DNA from 4 places in the Pectobacterium sp. PL64 genome. Region 1 is predicted to be linked to each of the others. Evidence: predicted binding sites of a transcription regulator. Region 1 holds the regulator's gene; each other region holds the start of a gene.
What was found. Region 1 encodes Fur, which represses iron uptake genes when iron is present. Its sites were predicted from a motif close to ATAATAATGAGAACNACTATCAA; they were not measured.
Positions count from the first base shown of each region.

Region 2: HP572_RS05320 (TonB-dependent siderophore receptor) is a predicted target of Fur. The motif match lies at 1,550-1,572, and genes of this name have one in related genera.
Region 3: exbB (tol-pal system-associated acyl-CoA thioesterase) is a predicted target of Fur. The motif match lies at 1,513-1,535, and genes of this name have one in related genera.
Region 4: HP572_RS01415 (Nramp family divalent metal transporter) is a predicted target of Fur. The motif match lies at 1,293-1,315, and genes of this name have one in related genera.

Region 1 is NZ_CP092070.1:865,072-868,237, forward strand. It holds gene glnS (glutamine--tRNA ligase) at 1-1,241, shown strand, start outside; gene fur (ferric iron uptake transcriptional regulator) at 1,305-1,754, opposite strand; gene fldA (flavodoxin FldA) at 2,084-2,611, opposite strand.
Region 2 is NZ_CP092070.1:1,261,740-1,264,905, forward strand. It holds gene HP572_RS05320 (TonB-dependent siderophore receptor) at 1-1,411, opposite strand, end outside; gene HP572_RS05325 (MFS transporter) at 1,637-2,899, opposite strand; gene HP572_RS05330 (hypothetical protein) at 2,896-3,166, opposite strand, start outside.
Region 3 is NZ_CP092070.1:4,940,479-4,943,644, forward strand. It holds gene HP572_RS22230 (TRAP transporter substrate-binding protein) at 1-962, opposite strand, end outside; gene exbB (tol-pal system-associated acyl-CoA thioesterase) at 1,668-2,678, shown strand; gene exbD (TonB system transport protein ExbD) at 2,682-3,107, shown strand.
Region 4 is NZ_CP092070.1:309,616-312,781, forward strand. It holds gene nadK (NAD(+) kinase) at 1-355, opposite strand, end outside; gene grpE (nucleotide exchange factor GrpE) at 505-1,092, shown strand; gene HP572_RS01415 (Nramp family divalent metal transporter) at 1,353-2,591, shown strand; gene HP572_RS01420 (2-hydroxymuconate tautomerase family protein) at 2,658-2,861, opposite strand; gene HP572_RS01425 (MFS transporter) at 2,875-3,166, opposite strand, start outside.

The DNA of each region.
Region 1 (3,166 bases):
CGGGCAAAAACAGCCCTTACCGCGATCGTACCGTGCAGGAAAACCTGTCGCTGTTTGAAAAAATGCGTAATGGTGGATTTGCGGAAGGTACAGCCTGTCTGCGTGCAAAAATCGATATGGCATCGTCCTTTATCGTGATGCGCGATCCGGTGTTGTATCGCATTAAATTTGCCGATCATCACCAGACGGGCAACAAGTGGTGCATCTACCCGATGTATGACTTCACCCACTGCATTTCTGATGCGCTGGAAGGGATCACACATTCGCTGTGTACGCTGGAATTCCAGGACAACCGCCGTCTGTATGATTGGGTGCTGGATAACATCACCATTCCTTGCCATCCGCGTCAGTACGAGTTCTCTCGTCTGAATCTCGAATACGCGATTATGTCCAAGCGTAAGCTGAATCAGCTGGTGGTGGAAAACGTTGTTGAAGGATGGGACGATCCGCGTATGCCGACCATCTCTGGTCTGCGTCGTCGTGGTTATAGCTCAGCCTCTATCCGTGAGTTCTGTGTGCGCATCGGCGTAACGAAGCAGGATAACAACGTGGAAATGGCCGCGCTTGAGTCCTGTATCCGCGATGACCTGAATGAGAACGCTCCGCGTGCCATGGCGGTATTGGATCCGGTCAAAGTCGTGATCGAGAACCTGTCAGCCGAGCACGAAGAGTTTGTCGCGATGCCAAACCATCCGAACAAGCCAGAAATGGGTTCACGTCAGGTTGCATTCAGCCGCGAAGTTTATATCGATCGTGCTGATTTCCGTGAAGAAGCCAACAAGCAGTACAAGCGTCTGGTGCTGGGTAAAGAAGTGCGTCTGCGTAACGCTTATGTGATCAAAGCAGAGCGCATTGAAAAAGACGAGCAGGGTACTATCACCACGATCTACTGTAGCTATGATGCGGAAACGCTGAGCAAAGATCCGGCTGACGGTCGTAAAGTAAAAGGCGTTATCCACTGGGTTTCTGCGGCACACGCGGTACCAGCAGAATTCCGCTTGTACGATCGTCTGTTCAGTGTGGCAAACCCGGGTGCGGCGGAAGACTTCCTGTCGACGATTAATCCAGACTCACTGAAAATTACGCAAGGTTTTGTAGAAGCGAGCCTGGCGCAGGCAGAAGTAGAGAAAGCGTATCAGTTTGAGCGTGAAGGCTATTTCTGTGCTGACCGCGTTTACTCCAGTGCAGAACATCTGGTGTTTAACCGTACGGTTGGGCTACGTGATACCTGGGTAGGCTAAGGCCATCGGTAAGAAGACAAAAATAAAACCGCCTCGGCGGTTTTATTTTTTTATGCGGTCGATTTATCGTGTGGAATCGTGCAGGGTTTCATCCTCTCGGCAATCCCCTTCACTGCAATGCCCATAGAGATACAGACTGTGGTTGGACAGCTTGATGCCGTGTCTTTCTGCGATTTCACGCTGACGTGCTTCGATATACTCATCGCGGAATTCAATGACTTTGCCACAGTCGAGGCAAATTAGGTGATCGTGATGATGCTGCTGCGTCAATTCAAAGACGGATTTGCCACCTTCGAAGTTATGACGGGTTACGATACCCGCATCATCAAACTGGTTGAGTACGCGATAGACGGTAGCAAGACCAATCTCTTCGCCCATATCAATCAGTTTCTTATATAAATCTTCCGCACTGACGTGATGGCAGACAGGGTCCTGTAACACTTCCAGTATTTTCAGTCTTGGAAGAGTGACTTTCAGGCCGGCCTTCTTTAATGCGGTGTTGTTGTCAGTCATGCGGGTTTAATCCTGTTGCTTACTTATCAATGGAGGCTGCCTAGCCTATGACATCGGTCGGCTCAAAAAATGCAAAAGCGTCTCAATTATAGAACCGCGCATACAAAATGAAAACAAGGGAATGTTAACAATATTGTCCCCATTCACACTATTGGTATACAACGCAATTCGTTGTTGATGAATGAGGAAATGATGATGCACATACAAAGCCGATGGGATTATTGTACAGGTTTACTGATAGAAGTTAAAAAAATGTATCAATTATTATGAAAGGTTTTACCTATCAATGCTGTTTCGGCTCTGATAGGGATTATCAGAGCCGAAATGGCTTAGCCAACCAGTTCTTTCAGGTTCAACTCATCGCTGATCTGTTTCACCCACGTTGTTACGCGTTCGCTGGTCAGTTCAGGCTGACGGTCTTCATCGATAGCCAGACCGATGAAGTGATTGTCGTCTGCGAGTCCTTTAGAGGCTTCAAAGTAATAGCCCTCTGTTGGCCAGTGGCCGACAATCGTCGCGCCGCGCGGCTCAATAATGTCACGGATGGTGCCCATGGCATCACAGAAGTATTCTGCATAGTCTTCCTGATCGCCGCAGCCAAACAGGGCAACCAATTTTCCTGTGAAATCCACTTCTTCCAGCGACGGGAAGAAGTCATCCCAATCGCACTGAGCTTCACCGTAATACCAGGTTGGAATACCCAGCAGCAGAATATCGAAACCTTCGAGGTCTTCTTTGCTGCTTTTGGCGATGTCATGAACATCAGCGACGTTGGTGCCTAACTGCTGTTGAATCGTTTTGGCGATGTTTTCAGTGTTGCCAGTATCACTGCCAAAGAATATTCCGATGAGTGCCATGAATTGAATAACCTCTTGATTCCTAATGGTATGGTGTAATGTTTCACCCACTTATCTGTTAATAATAACAGACACTCACATCGGGAGAAACTCGTATCGGTAAGGATGCGTAAATCAAGAGCGTGTGGCATGCGAAGGTGAGTCAGGAAACGAAACGTATCTCTGCTTGAGGCTAAATTCCCCATAATGAATAGGGATTATGTTATTGTCTGGGATTACGCACACATTTCCTTAATATAATTGCGGTTATATATTTGCAACGACGTTTCATTTTTTATGAATGTATTTTTTATTTCATTGTTTGTTTCAATTGTAATTAAAAGCAGACTTCTGTTTGTGAGGAATAAAAATCACGGAACGGTACATTGCTATTCGTGGGAATTAAAGTGCTTACAAAAGATAATGTTTTTATAGAATTGAACGTTTGTAACATTTCGCGGGAATATTCTTAATGAATGGAAATAAGAATTATAACCATTTGCAGCTGAAACGATGCAAGTGTATAAGGGAAGGTTTTATTCTTTTGATGTTAAAGAATAAAATGAAATTTCATCC
Region 2 (3,166 bases), 400 kb from region 1:
CACTATACGGAATGGCCTGCGTGCCGGCGGCAGGTGAATAGTTAAAGCCGGTTGGTTTGTAGCCCTGCGCGACGCGAGTATAGACACGCCAGTCATTATTCAGCAGATAGCTGGCGGAGAGCTGTCCCAGCACCTGATCGTCATCGACGCTATTGCGGTCGCCCACGTTCATGCCGGAGAACTGCTGGTGGTAACGGGTTTCGGCTTTATCGTGCGACACGCGCAGCCCGCCGCCCAGATCGATGCGGTCGGTCAGATGCCAGGTCAGATCGCTGTAGGCAGCTAACGTCTCCGACGACGTATTGGCATTGCTCTTCATGAACGGAGCACCTGCCGTGCTGTAGGTCAGATCGAGTTTTTCACGCGTGTCCTGTCGGTAAAGACCGAACACCATATCCACCGTGCGGCCTGCACCGTGTGTCGCGGCACGCAGTTCCTGCACGTCCTGATCCCAGCGCTCCGGCATGTCGGCCATCAGCGTACCGTTCGGGAAGGTACGGTCGTAATTTTGCTGCTGCCACGCGCCGATCAGGCTAAAGATCCAGTTATCGGTGGTGTATTTTCCGCTTAGCGACTGGCTGTGCGTGCAGCGGCGTAATGTCGGGTCGGGTGCGCCCGCGGCGATCTCCAGTGTCCGATTTTTAGCATCGCCAAACGGCAGATAGGTATCCTGCGTGGCGCGCGTACAGTCTTCCGTCAGTGCCAGACTGGTTTCCCACGGCTGACCATCGGGTGCCAGTCGCAGTCGAAGATTCCCGACGCTGGATTTTGTCCCGCCGAGATTGTCGCTGCCCGTGGCAGGGTTGGTCATCGCGCCTGAATCGACCTGACGCAGCAGCGTAACGCTGCCGTACAGCAGACCATCCTGAATGGGGCCGCTGAGGTTGATTTTGCCGTGATAGCCGTCGCGGCTGGCGACGCCGCCTTCGACATAACCACGCGGCGTGCTGTCCGGCTGTTGAGTTACGATGTTGATAATGCCGCCCTGTGCGCTTTTACCGTACAGCGTCCCCTGTGGGCCTCGCAGCATTTCGATGCTTTCCACATCGGAGAGCGCCTGCACGGTGTTGGTGGCGAGCTGTGGTACGCCGTCCACGTAGACCGTCACCGCCGGACTGTAGAAATCCTGGGCGGAAGACACGCCGCGTAGTGAGATGGAAGGGAACAGCAGGCTACCGTTATTGCCGAGGTTCAGGCCGGGCATCACGCGGGTCAGCTTGTCTGTGCTGGTCACGCCAGCATCTTTCAACTCCGGTGCCGTTACGACGGTAGAAGAGACGTTATTGGCCGAGGCGGAATAGGGCGACTGTTTGCTGGCGGTAACAACAAGCGTATCGTCCTGAGCAGCAAAGGCATAAGAAGAGAGAAACATGCCAGTTAAGGCAAGCGGATAAAGACGCATTATTTTCATTATTAAATCCCTGAAAAGACTAAAATTGCTGTCAACGTAACGGCTTTCATCACGACGCGCTGTAGTACGATACGGAAAGCTACGATACCGAAAGCTACGGTACGAAAAGCGCGTAAGACAGAGAATGATGAAAGTTAAATGATAATCGTTTGCATTTTTTGAGCTACCCGTATCGGGTCTATTTCAACCCGAATACAGCAGACTGCCTGCGAGTTTTCCCTTCCACTAATCCTGCCCCTGCTGGCTTGCTGTAGCCGGGGGAATCCCCTCTGAAAATAGGCGGGAAAAGCGCACTGATAGCCGTTTGGCGGGCCACAGGCTGGCGACGGCGAAGCAGGCCAGCACGCCCAGCGTGGTCTGGTAATTCGTGTGATGGGCTAACTGGAGCGCAGCAATCGACACGATCATGGCGACGGCGGCGTCGGTCGATTGGAACAGCGCATAGTCGGACGCGGGCTGATGGGGTCTGACTAAGCCCATCAGAACGTTGTATAGCGTGACAAACCCGATGGCGGCAGCCAGATTGACCACGCCAAAGAGCGCGATCCAGGCGTTCAATGAATACAGCGGGTAGCCCACGGCCAGTACAATGGCTAACAGAGCGTGCACGACCATGACGGGCAGCAGACAGCGCAGTGCGCCCATGCGTCGAATCAGGACGTTGGCGAGCACAATCCCTACGCCGCTGACGGCGGTGCTGTACACGGTCATGATGATACCCAGTTGGCTCAGGCTAAGCTGTCTGTCGATCAACATGACGGTCTGTAGCGCCATCATGCCGCGCATCGCCAGATAGAAAATGGCCGTGAAGGCTAATACCGGCCAGAGCGCTTTAAACGTCAGACGATTTAGCGTCGGGCGTGCGGCTTGCTGACTCTGACGATCCTGAGTTTGGCTATGCTGGATAGGGGATTGCTGGAGATAGCGCAGCGGCAGGATGAGCATCAGCAGCGACAGCCCCGCCAGCGCGAAGAAGCCGCCTCGCCACCCGGCCTGTTCCGCAATACTCAGGAACGCATAAGAGCCGAACAGAATACCCAGATAGCTGCCGCCGACCTGCGCGGTATTTGCCAGCGCGCGACTGGCGGCGCTGGTGGTGCAAATCGTGATACCGTCGGCATAGATATCGTGGCTGGCGGAGAGCAGCGCCAGCAGCATCAGCGCAATGATAATCGTGAGGACAGAGTGCTCGGGAGATATGACGCCAATCACAACCAGCGTTGCCGCCATCGCGATCTGGAGCAGCACCAGACTGCCTAAATAGGGATTGCCGCGCAGGGGAAGCGCGTGACGCTCGCCCCACGGTGCCCACAGGCATTTGGCAATCCACGGCAGAAAGGTCAGCGACAGCCAGCTTAGCTGCGCAAGATCCAAACCCGCGTGGCGAAAATAGCCCGCTACGCCCTGCATAATGAGGGCGGTGATCATGCCTTGATGGAGGTAGAAACACCAATAGGGCAGATAGCGTGTCATCGAATTGTACGTCATGGTTTACTGCAATCCAGCAGCGTTATCGCCAGCGCCTGTGCTTCAAGCGAGGTGGCGACGACAAAATAGGCATACGGCGCCTGCCCAGACTGCGCCCAGTTCTCCGCCCACTCTACGTATTTTTGCCTTTTGGCTTCGTCGCTTTCGATACGAATCGCACCCGCACAGTATTGCTGTTGCAGGCTGACGTTATCGCGTGTCCACTGAAGATAAGCATTCATAAAAACAGGGGAGCGATGGGGCAGGTCGGCACCCGTCATACAGAGT
Region 3 (3,166 bases), 990 kb from region 1:
ACGGCTTTAATCAGATCCTGATATTTGGCACCAAACTGATCGCGGACGGGCTGAGTGGCTTTGAAATAGTACTCGGTATCAATTTCATGGAACTGAACGCCGCCGGCTTTCATTTTATCCAGAGATTGCTGAGTATATTCATTCCACAGCACGCGCTGTTCTTGCTGTGCTTCTTTCGCCAGCTTCAGGATAAGATCCTGATCCTCTTTAGAAAGTTTGTCCCACTTGGTTTTGGAATACAGGAACAGCTCAGGAATAATGAAGTGGCGGCTCCAAGTGAAATTCTTGGCAACAGGCATGTAGTTATGTGCAACATAGGTTGGCGGGTTATTTTCGGTGCCGTCAATTACGCCGGTTTGCATGCCGCTGAAGACTTCGCTGGTGCCCATGGCAATCGCGTTAGCGCCCATGGCTTTCAGCGTTGCGAGAGCAACCTGGCTGGTTTGAACACGAATTTTCATGCCCTTGAGGTCTTCTGGCTTCGCTACTGGCTCTTTGGTAATTAAGTTACGTGTGCCCGCGTCCATCCAGCCCAGAAAAATCAACTTTGATTTGCTGCTATGGGTAATCTTGTCACCAATTTCCTGACCGATTTTGCCATCCAGCACTTTATGCAGATGATCTTCATCACGGAAAATATAGGGCAGCGTGAAGACTTCTATTTCCGGTAAAATAGCGGCAACGGGCGTCATTGATACACGGATAATATCAATGGCACCGAGCTGCGCCTGCTCAATCATTTGTTTCTCATCGCCCAATACCCCGCCAGGGAAGGTTTTAATTTCCAGCCTGCCATTTGTGGCGGCTTTTAATTTCTCTCCCATTTTTTGAACGGCAACGACATTAGGGTAACCTTCAGGGTGAACATCGGAGGCTTTAATTTGTTGTGCCTGAATTGCTTGGCTCATCAGGAGTGCAGTAGAACCCAGACAAACGCCGATCAATGCTTTCGACAGCTTCATTGAATTATCTCCAGAGGTGGGGTGACATTATCGATAATCAAAGGGTGATTTAAAAATATAAACCCATGAAAAATAGCGTAATGAAGAGTGGGTTTAATGATGAGAGGACGACCGCCTATTACGTATTATTGTGGCGTGTGTCAGTATTCTCTGTGAGTTAAGCTAACCTATTATACAACTTCGTAGAATGACTCGTGTCACAAAAGAAAAAGCTAATATGAAATGCTGTTTTATATGGACTTTATTCCTATTTGACTTATAGGAATATACGTAACTTGGTGTTTTTATTTATCTTATTATGTACATATGTATCCATTTATTTCAGTAAACTTATCGCCAGTCATCATGAAATGGTGTGATAACTTAATGTTGATCACAAAAAGCCGATCGTAAAAATCTTGGCTATCGCACCGAGTTTTAGGGGGATCTCCCGCCTGATATATTCCTGAATGCTATTCTTCTTGTCGTTCTTATGCTTTTCCTGCTGATGTGCGAGCAATACCCTCTGAAATCCTGTCAAAACGCAAGGAAAGTGCGTTATCTGATGTAAATAATAATGAGAACGACTATCAATTCGTTCAGGGTTTGGTATCATTTCAGGCTGCGTTATTGCGGCATTATACCTGCGAATATGTGCGGATATTGTACAGAACAGATGATTGTACAGAACAGATGATTGTACAGAACGAATGGTGGAGGCACAGCGTGAAGACGGCTGTCAGTAATACAACTCAACAGGTGTTATCAACCTGGCAAAAAAAACGTGGCGCGTTCAGCGCATTTTCCCGTAGCGTGCTGGTTATCCTGCTGTGTACGGCGGGACTAAGTGGAAATGCGTTTGCGGCTCCAGCAACGGCACCGTTATCGACAGAGAATGCAGCACCAGCCGCTCAGCCTGCTGCTGCGTCGCCTTCCGCTCCTGTGACGACCGATGCACAGGCTCCGGCATCAGCACTCTCGCTGCCTGCCAGTGCGGCACCGGGCACCAATAACCTGATGAAAACCGATTTGTCCGTCTGGGGTATGTACCAGCACGCCGATGCCGTGGTGAAAACGGTGATGATCGGTTTGCTGCTGGCCTCCGTGATTACCTGGGCGATCTTCTTTAGTAAAAGCGTTGAGATGTCTGGCGCGAAACGTCGCCTGCGCCGTGAGTATCTGGCGCTGGAACAGGCGAAAACGCTGGACGACGCGCTGGAAACTGCGGACGCGTTCAAAGCCGGCAGCGTCGCACAGCAACTGCTGGTTGATGCGCAGAACGAGCTGGAGCTTTCCGCACGTTCTGATGACAACAACGGAATTAAAGAGCGCACCGCGTTTCGTCTGGAACGTCGCGTGGCGGCTACTGGGCGTCACATGGGGCGTGGTAACGGCTATCTGGCAACGGTCGGCGCAGTTGCCCCGTTCGTGGGGCTGTTCGGTACGGTATGGGGCATCATGAACAGCTTCATCGGTATCGCACAGACGCAAACCACTAACCTGGCGGTCGTTGCGCCGGGGATCGCAGAAGCCCTGCTGGCGACGGCGATTGGTCTGGTTGCTGCGATTCCTGCGGTGGTCATCTATAACGTCTTTGCTCGCTCGATTGCTGGCTACAAAGCGATGGTCGGCGATGTGGCTGCACAGGTGCTGCTGCTGCAAAGTCGCGATCTCGACGTGGCTGCCAGCAATGATAACCGGGCGTCTTCAGCAGCGCATAAACTGCGGGTGGGTTAAGTCATGGCGATGCATTTGAAGGAGGACGTGAGTGATGACGGTGAAATGCATGACATTAACGTCACGCCGTTCATTGACGTCATGCTGGTTCTGCTGATTATCTTCATGGTGGCGGCCCCGCTGGCAACGGTAGACATTCGTGTCGATCTGCCAGCCTCATCGGCAGCACCGCAGCCGCGGCCGGAAAAACCGCTTTATCTGACGGTAAAAGCAGATAAGCAAATGTTCCTGGGGGAAGAGGTGGTTAGCGAGCAATCGCTGGCGCAGGTGCTGGATGCGAAAACCAGTGCCAACAAAGAAACGACCATCTTCTTTCAGGCTGATAAAAGCGTCGATTATGAAACCATCATGAGCGTGATGGATTCACTGCGCAAAGCGGGCTACCTCAAGGTCGGCCTGGTCGGTGCGGAAACCGCTGCCGCTAAATAACGGCTGAGGTTGGCGTTTAAAGAAGGAATGCGGACGTTCAAACCGCGTTCCTTTTTTTA
Region 4 (3,166 bases), 560 kb from region 1:
CGTCGAGAACGTCAGAAAGCTGCTGCTGCGCCTGATCAGGGTCGAGATCGGTTAGAAAACCGAGGTTGCCACGGTTCACACCGATCACCTTGATGTCATAGCGCGACAGCACGCGCGCGGCGCCGAGCATGTTGCCATCACCGCCAACGACAACCGCTAAATCCGCCTGCTGGCCGATATCGGCAAGGCTCGCGGTCGGTGCGTCTTTTAGATTCAACTCACGGGCGATCTGCTGCTCGATCAGAACCGAGTAACCTTTGTCGGTGAGCCAGTGATAAAGCATCTCATGCGTTGCTAGCGCCGTTGGGTGGCGCGGATGGCCGACAATGCCAATACAATTAAACGGCCTGTTCATTGTAAGCGGTGTGTTCATTGCTGTTTTTGTCCTCAGCGTGGTGTATCGGCAGCGGCTGGAACCAATATATGACTGGTTCCCTTGAATCCCCGATTTTGATCCCCATAATAAGCAACTAGCGAGATTAATGCTAAACCGCGGAGAATTTCATGAGTAGTAAAGAACAGAAAACGCCTGACGAGCAAGTCCTGGATCAAAAGGAAGCAGCAAAAGGGCAGCAAGCGGATGCCGCGCCAGAGACGGCAGACGTAGCTGACCCGCGTGATGCGCGCATCGCCGAGCTGGAAACCCAGTTGAGCGAACTGCAACAGCGTGAACGTGACAATATGCTTCGCGTCCGTGCTGAAGCCGATAACATTCGCCGCCGTGCGGAAATGGATGTTGAGAAAGCGCACAAATTTGCGGTAGAGAAATTTGCCAGCGAAATGCTGCCAGTGATCGATAACCTGGAACGTGCGCTGGATACGGCGGACAAATCCAACGAATCACTGGCCGCGATGATTGAAGGTGTTGAACTGACGCTGAAATCGTTGCTGGATGCTGTACGCAAGTTTGGCATCGAGGTTGTAGGTGATGTGGGCGTACCGTTTAACCCAGAAGTACATCAGGCAATGACGATGCTACCTTCGGCCGATCACCAGCCGAACCATGTCATGATGGTCATGCAAAAAGGCTATACGCTGAACGGTCGCTTACTGCGTCCGGCGATGGTCGCGGTATCAAAAGCACAAGACTGATTCTTTCTGCTTTTACGCACTATTTGCTTTCTACGCACCATCATGTGCAACGTATCTTCATTCCAAACCCCGTGCTTCCGCATGGGGTTTTTTGTTTATATTTTGTTAAGGTTTGTTTGATAAAAAAGATGTTTTTTAGGTTTTGAATGACTCATCATCATTAGCTATCAAAAGAATTGGTATTACCACTCTAAATGCACTTGATAATCATTATCGTTTTTGTGAGAGTAATATAACACCAGTGTTAGAAGGGTCATACTATGCCGGGTAGCCGTGTTATTGAGTCAACAAGCCGCACATCAAGGAAGGTCAAACTTTCTCTGATGGGGCCGGCGTTTATCGCGGCGATTGGTTATATCGATCCGGGTAACTTTGCCACTAATATCCAGTCTGGCGCGGCCTATGGCTATACGCTGCTGTGGGTGGTGGTGTGGGCGAACCTGATGGCGATGCTGATCCAACTGCTGTCTGCCAAATTGGGGATCGCAACGGGTAAGAACCTGGCGGAACATATCCGCGATCGCTTTCCGCGTCCGGCCGTTTGGGCGTATTGGGTGCAAGCCGAAATTATTGCGATGGCGACCGATCTGGCCGAGTTTATCGGTGCGGCGATTGGTTTCAAACTGCTCTTGGGCGTGTCGCTGCTGGAAGGCGCGATCCTCACCGCCATTGCAACCTTCCTGATTTTAATGCTGCAACAGCGCGGGCAGAAGCCGCTGGAGATGGTCATCGGCGGCCTGCTGCTGTTTGTTGCCGCGGCGTATATTGTCGAACTGGTCTTCTCTCAGCCTGAGCTGTCTGCGTTAGCCAAAGGCATGGCGATTCCTAGCCTGCCAACCTCCGATGCCGTGCTGCTGGCCGCTGGCGTGTTGGGGGCGACCATTATGCCGCATGTGATTTACCTTCACTCCTCCCTGACACAGCATGAAGGTAGCCATACCCGTGCCGAGCGTTATTCGGCAACGAAAGTCGATGTGGCGATTGCGATGACCATCGCCGGATTCGTCAATCTGGCCATGATGGCGACGGCAGCGGCGGCGTTCCATTTCAGCGGCAATCAAGATATTGCCGATCTGGATAAAGCCTACCTCACGCTGGAGCCGCTGTTGGGTAAAGCCGCCGCGGTCATTTTCGGGCTGAGTTTGGTGGCTGCGGGCCTGTCTTCTACCGTCGTTGGCACGCTGGCGGGCCAGGTGGTGATGCAAGGATTCGTACGCTTCCATATCCCACTTTGGGTGCGCCGCACTGTGACGATGCTGCCGTCGTTTATCGTAATCCTGTCCGGTATGGACCCGACGCGAGTGCTGGTGCTGAGTCAGGTGGTGCTGAGCTTCGGGATTGCGCTGGCGCTGGTTCCGCTGCTGTCCTTCACTGGCAACCGTGAACTGATGGGGACGATGGTCAACGGCAAATGGGTTCAGCGCATCGGGCAGCTTATTGTCGTGCTGGTGGTTTCCCTGAATATGTATCTGCTGATTGATACGATGTTGGGGATATAAAACGGGTGCCACCGATTATTACGTCGGAATAGCGTGGCACCTTTCCATTCTTTATCACTCGCTTTCTTACTTGCTGGCCTTCCTCAATTCCGTCACCGGCACGCCGCCGATTCCCCAGTTGTCCGTTTCGACCTCATCAATCACCACTACGGTGGTTTTGGGGTTTTTGTTTAGCACATCGACCAGCAGCTGGGTCACGCCCTCAATCAACTGACGTTTTTGTTCAGCGGTGACGCCTTCATTGGTGATTTTGATGTTGACGTATGGCATGGGTTCTCCGGGATTAGGATTGTGGCCGACGGTAGGGAAAACAGAGCCCTGCCGCGATGAAAAGTGCTGCTGCGCTGCACAGGATCGCTGGCGCGACAGCGTTGGTATTCGTTAGGGCGCTGGTGAGCAACGGGCCAAGAATCTGGCCGATGCCGTAAGTGAGCGTCACGAGCCCAAGCAGGTTGATGCCATGTGGCACGTGTAGCCGCTTGGCTAAGGGCATCACTAGCGAGGTCGTTCCCATAAAAGTAGCACCAAAGCCGATACAGCTGAATATCAATGCCACGGGAGAGTGGCTGAACAGC